One region of the Duodenibacillus massiliensis genome, then DNA from elsewhere that is predicted to be linked to it. Evidence: predicted binding sites of a transcription regulator. Region 1 holds the regulator's gene; the other holds the start of a gene.
What was found. The regulator sigma-54, encoded in region 1, starts transcription at its own class of promoters, with help from an activator protein. The targets are predictions, from matches to a motif close to TGGCANGNAANCTGCTTT.
Positions count from the first base shown of each region.

Region 2: the regulator sigma-54 is predicted to act here: its motif matches at 1,484-1,501, upstream of NXF97_RS01480 (P-II family nitrogen regulator).

Region 1 is NZ_OV788642.1:1,185,716-1,188,798, forward strand. It holds gene lptB (LPS export ABC transporter ATP-binding protein) at 1-619, shown strand, start outside; gene rpoN (RNA polymerase factor sigma-54) at 633-2,045, shown strand; gene rapZ (RNase adapter RapZ) at 2,094-2,999, shown strand; gene NXF97_RS05420 (hypothetical protein) at 3,000-3,083, opposite strand, start outside.
Region 2 is NZ_OV788642.1:323,031-326,113, forward strand. It holds gene NXF97_RS01475 (MetQ/NlpA family ABC transporter substrate-binding protein) at 475-1,287, opposite strand; gene NXF97_RS01480 (P-II family nitrogen regulator) at 1,562-1,900, shown strand; gene NXF97_RS01485 (ammonium transporter) at 1,931-3,083, shown strand, end outside.

The sequences.
Region 1 (3,083 bases):
TAAGACCACGACCTTTTACATGGTGGTAGGCCTGGTTCCTCCAAACGGCGGCTCGATTCACCTAAACGGCATGGACATCACGCACCTGCCGATTTTCCGCCGGGCGCGCTTAGGCGTCAGTTACCTTCCCCAGGAAGCCAGCGTCTTCAGGCGGCTTTCCGTGGAAGACAACATCCGCTCAGTCCTTGAACTTCAGACCGATGAAAAGGGCAAACCCCTTACGAAGGCCGAGGTGGAAAAGCGGCTCAACGCCCTTTTGGAAGAACTTCAGATCGAGCACATCCGCACGAATATGGCGGTGTCGCTTTCCGGGGGCGAAAGGCGCCGCACGGAAATTGCCCGGGCGCTTGCAAACGACCCGCGCTTTATTCTGCTCGATGAACCCTTTGCGGGCGTTGATCCCATTGCCGTCATTGAAATTCAGCGCATCGTGCGGTTTTTAAAGGACCGCGGCATCGGCGTTTTAATCACCGACCATAACGTGCGCGAAACGCTCGGCATCTGCGACCACGCCTACATCATCAACGAAGGCGAAGTGCTCGCCAGCGGCTCACCCGAGGAGATCATCGTCGACGAAAGCGTGCGGCGCATCTACCTCGGCAAAGACTTCCGCATGTAGCCAGACAACCATCATGGCGTCACTGTCGGCTTCGGTTTTACTCACCCAGTCGCAGCGCCTGGCGGTGACGCCGGCCCTGAAGCAGGCGCTCAACCTCCTGCAGATGCCCGGTCTCGAAGCCGCGGCAGCCGTTGAGGAGATGCTCGCCAAAAATCCGCTTGTAGAGCGCACAGATGACGCAGGCACGCAGGAATCCGCTGCCGACACGCCGGAGACCGGCACGGACTTTGAAGTGTCAAACCTCATGCCCGTGCATGCCCGCACGGACGAAAACGACACTGATCCCCTCGGAAACCTTGCGGCAGAAGTGACCTTAACCGAAGAGCTTACGCGCGAGGTGGGGTGTCTCAACCTCACCGACACGGAACGTGAGTGCGTCCTCTGGCTTATCGGAAATCTCGACGAAAACGGGTTTCTCTCCGACCCCCTCACCGAGCTCACCGCGAACGCCCCGTTTTCGGCTGAGCCTGAAGTCTGGGCAACCGCCCTAAAGCGCCTTCAAAGCCTCGAGCCCGCAGGGGTCGGCGCCAGAAACTGTACGGAAGCGCTTATTCTGCAGACCGATCGGGCACTTTTTGAAGCCGAGGATCCCGAAGAACGGGCGACACTGACGCTTGCCCGCAGGATTCTTTCCCACACCGCGCTTTTTCTCGGGAAACTCACGCCTGATGCGGCCGCCAAAAAGCTTGCCGTCACACCGGAAACCTTTCACGCGGCCGTGCGCGCGATTGCCGGGATGAATCCGCGGCCTGCGGCCGGGTTTTCAGGGGGCACTGCGGCCGCTGCGGTCGTCCCCGACGTGATTGCCGTCAAAACGGCAGCGGGCTGGCGCGTGCGCATAAACGACGCTCTCTTGCCGGCGCTCACCTTTAACCATGCGCTCTTTGAAATGCTCACCGCCGCCAAGCTTGAGGGGAAAGACAAAACCGCCTGGCGGGATCGTGCGCACGAAGCCCGTGCGTTTATCCATGCAGTCGAGGAGCGCACCTCCACCATCGTTTCCGTGGCGCAGTGTATTGTCGACAGACAGCCGGGCTTTTTTGAGGCCGGCAAGGCCGCCCTTAAACCCATGGTTCTCAGGGACGTCGCGGAACACTTAGGCATTGCCGAATCGACGGTGAGCCGCGCCGTGTCCGGGAAATACCTTCTCACGCCCCGCGGTACACTTGAACTTAAGGCCTTTTTCACGTCGGCCGTGACAGGTGAATCCGGCGAAAGCGTCAGCAGCGCCCGCGTGCGGCACCGCATCCGTGAACTGATTGACGCAGAGGACCCGGCCAAGCCCTTGTCTGATGACACGCTTTCGCAACTGTTAGCTCATGAAGGTATTGTGGCGGCACGCCGCACGGTTGCAAAATACCGTGAGGCGGAAGGCATTGGCGCCAAATCGGTGCGAAGGCGGATGAAGGCGTTGGCCGGACAGTGATTTCAAAAGGAACATGCAATGACGGACACGGCAGAGGACACCAAAACCATGCAGCTTATTATCGTCACCGGCCTTTCGGGCTCGGGAAAGTCGATTGCAATCCGGGTACTCGAAGACTGCGGCTACTACTGCGTGGACAACCTCCCCGTGGACTTTTTAAAGGAAGTGGCCCTGGGCCTTAAAGACCACGGCCACAAGAAGGTCGCGATGGCGATTGACGCCCGAAGCCGCTTAAATCTTGCGAGCGCTGAGGAGCAGGTAAACGCCCTCAAACGCGCGGGCTGCGACGTGCGGCCCCTCTTTCTCACGGCCTCAACGCCTGCGCTCATTGCGCGCTTTTCCGAAACCCGCAGGCGGCATCCGCTCACGATTTCCGCAGAAGAGTCCGGCACGGGGCTCACGCTTTCTGAAGCTGTGGAAAAAGAGCGCGAGCTTTTGGCGCCCATTGCCCCCTACTCCTACGAGATCGACACCTCAAAGCTTCTGCCCAATACCTTGAGAGACTGGGTGCGGCAGTTTGCCGGGGCCCCGAAGTCCACGATGACGCTTGCCTTTGAAAGCTTTGCCTTTAAGCGGGGGATCCCGGTGGCAGCCGACCTCGTTTTTGACGTCCGCAACCTCCCCAACCCCTATTACGATCCGAAACTGCGGCCTCTGACGGGCCTTGATAAGCCGGTCGCAGACTATCTGTCAGGCATTGCGGACGTCAACGACATGATCGCCGATATCGAACACTTTATCCGCCGGTGGCTGCCGTCCTACGAAGCCCAGAACCGTCATTACCTAACAATTGCGGTGGGCTGCACGGGCGGCCAGCACCGAAGCGTCTATGTGGCGGAGACCCTTGCCAAGCGCTTTGCGGACTTTCCCGGCACCGTGGTGCGGCACCGGCAGGTCGCCAAGATCCGGGCGGCGCAGGCGGCCCAATCCGCTCTCTCCGCCCAAACCGCCTGATTAAAAGGTCGGGATCACGCCGCCCTTGTAGGTCTTTTCAATGAAGGTCCGCACATCCGCTGCCGTTGCCGCTGTTGAAAGCAC
Region 2 (3,083 bases), 860 kb from region 1:
TTTCTCCGATTCAGCCGCCTCGGTCACCCGCCGTCCGCCCCTCTGTGGATCACGGGGCAGACATAACGGCACAAAGCGGCCTGGGAAAAAAAATGGGTTTTCAAAGGAGGAAAACGGGGCCGGCAGCGAAGGGACAAAAACCCCTGAAGGCCGGCAGGCACTGCGGCTGGTACGACACGCAACGCGCAGGAAGATGTCAGGACAAGCGGCGCCATGACCAAGCCCCCCGTGCATACCAGCCTTCAGGCTTAGCGGCACGGATTGCCCGGGTAAAACTCTCAGCAAAGGAAAGTTTGGTCATGACAGTCCGAAATGTTGATAAATGAAGCGCGAGTAAGCCTCACGCAGTCAGCAGATTGTGCCAAAGAAAAGGGCCCGCGCGGAGCCCTTTTTCCGCCTTACACCGGCTTTAAAGCCGGTTTATGCATTTCGTCAAGCAGGCTAAGGCGTTTTAGTTGGATGCAGGAATGCACATCAGAAGGCCGGCACCACCGCACCCTTGTATTTTTCCTCAAGGAACTTCTTCACGTCCGGCGAACGCAGGGCGTCCGCAAGTTTCTTCAATTCCGGACGGTTGTCCCCGGTGCGGATGGCGACAACGTTCGCGTAAGGCGAGTCCTTGGCTTCAATCGCAAGCGAGTCCTTGGCGGGATTTAAGCCCACGCCCATGGCGAAGTTGGAATTGATGACCGCGGCGTCAACGTCGTCGAGTGTTCTCGGCAGCGTTGCGGCTTCCAGTTCCACGAGCTGAAAGTTCTTTGTGTTGTTGATGACGTCAGCCGGCGTCCCCTTCACGCCCACGCCATCCTTGAGCCCGAAAAGCCCGGCGTCAGCAAGAACTTTGAGCGCACGGCCGCCGTTGGTGGGATCATTCGGGATCGCAATCTTGGCACCTTCGGGGAGATCCTTGAGGCTTTTCACCTTACGGGAATAAACGCCCATCGGTTCAATGTGCACCGAGCAGAGAACGGAGAGCTTCAGACCCCGCTCCGCCGAGAACGTATCAAGGTAGGGCTTGTGCTGGAAGAAGTTCGCATCGAGTTCCTTATCGGACAACGCGAGGTTCGGCTTCACGTAGTCGGAAAATTCCACGACCTTCAGATTGACGCCCTCTTTTTTGAGTGTGGGCTCAATGAATTTGAGAATATCTGCGTGGGGCACCGGTGTTGCGCCCACCGTGAGCGTGACGGCCTTGGGGGCTTCAGGGGCCTTCTCCCCGCAACCGGTGAGTCCGAAAGCCAGAACGGCTGCACCGCAAAGGGCGGCCGTGAGAGTGCGTCGCTGCATTGTCTTTTTCTCCGAATGTTGGTTTACCGGGAAGCATCCCCCGGTTTTCAATTGTGTGCGGCTGAGTTTAAGGCAAAGTGCGTTACTGTGCCGTGGTAATACCGCATGCGCCTTTTTGGTGCAGTCCTCTCCCCAAATCCATGCACGTTTCCGGTGCATCCGCACGCTTCTTCAGAAACCGCGCGTTTTCGCGTTTTGGCACGCTTTTTGCATTAATTCCCGCAGAAGAAGAACAACCGTTCTTCAGAGAAAAACAACCAACAGGGAATTTGCCATGAAGTACATCATTGCCGTCGTCAAGCCTTTCAAACTCGACGAAGTCCGTGAAGCCCTCTCCGACCTCGGGGTTTCCGGCATGACCGTCACCGAAGTCAAGGGCTTCGGGCGCCAGAAGGGCCACACCGAGCTCTACCGCGGTGCCGAATACGTTGTGGACTTTCTGCCCAAGGTGAAGGTCGAAGTGGCCGTTGACGACGCGGTCGCCGAAAGCGCCGTCGAAGCAATCGTCAAAAGCGCCTACACCGGAAAGATCGGTGACGGCAAGGTCTTTGTAATGGATCTTGCCTCAGCCGTGCGGATCCGCACCGGTGAAACCGATGCCGCTGCTGTTTAAGAAACAAACCACTGGGAGACAATGAAAATGATGATGCGGGGAAAATACGCTGCGGCCGCGGCAGTGCTTGCAGGGACGTGCGAAGGCGCCTTTGCGGCATCTCCGGCACTTGATAAGGCCGACGTCGCCTGGATGCTCGTTGCGACGATTCTCGTTCTTTTTATGACGATTCCGGGGATTGCCCTTTTTTACGGCGGCATGGCCCGTAAAAAGAACATTCTTTCGATTCTGGCGCAGTCCTCCGTCATCTGCTGCGCCCTGTCGGTGGTCTGGGTGGTGGTCGGATACTCACTGGCATTTACCGAAGGCAACCCCTGGATCGGCAACTTCTCTCAGGCCTTTTTGAGGGGCATTGACATTAAGAGCATGACAGGGTCCATTCCGACGCTTCTTTTTGTCTTTTTCCAGATGACCTTTGCGGTGCTCACCGGGGCGCTTATTACCGGCGCCTTTGCGGGCCGCATGAAGTTTTCCGCGATGCTTATCTTCATGGTCGTGTGGTCCGTTCTCGTTTACGCGCCGATCTGCCACTGGGTGTGGTGCGCCGGGGGCTTTTTCTTTGATATGGGAGCGCTCGATTACGCAGGCGGCACCGTGGTGCACATCAACGCCGGTATTGCGGGGCTTGTGGCCTGCATCATGATCGGTAAGCGCCTGGGATACGGTCGTGAAGCGATGAGCCCCTATAACCTGACGCTTACGATGATCGGCGCCTCGGTTCTGTGGGTGGGCTGGATGGGCTTTAACGGCGGCTCAGGCCTTGCTGCCAACGAACGCGCCGTGATGGCGATGATTGTGACGCAGATTGCCGCAGCCGCTGCGGGCTGCGCCTGGATGGCCTGCGAATGGATTGCGCGCGGCAAGCCCTCACTTTTGGGGATGCTCTCGGGCGCCGTGGGCGGCCTCGTTGTGATTACGCCGGCTTCCGGCTTTGTGGAGCCGATGCCTGCGCTTGTGATGGGCTTGATCGGCGGGTGCGTGTGCTTCTGGGGTGCGACGAGCTTAAAGCGGGCGCTTGGTTACGATGATTCGCTCGACGCGTTCGGCGTGCACGGCGTGGGCGGTATTGTGGGTGCGCTTTTAACCGGCGTCTTTGCGACGAGCGCCGTCACCGGTTCTGAACTTCCCCCGATGATGACGCAGGTCGGCATCCAGGCCGCAAGCGTGGTGGCGACGCTGCTTT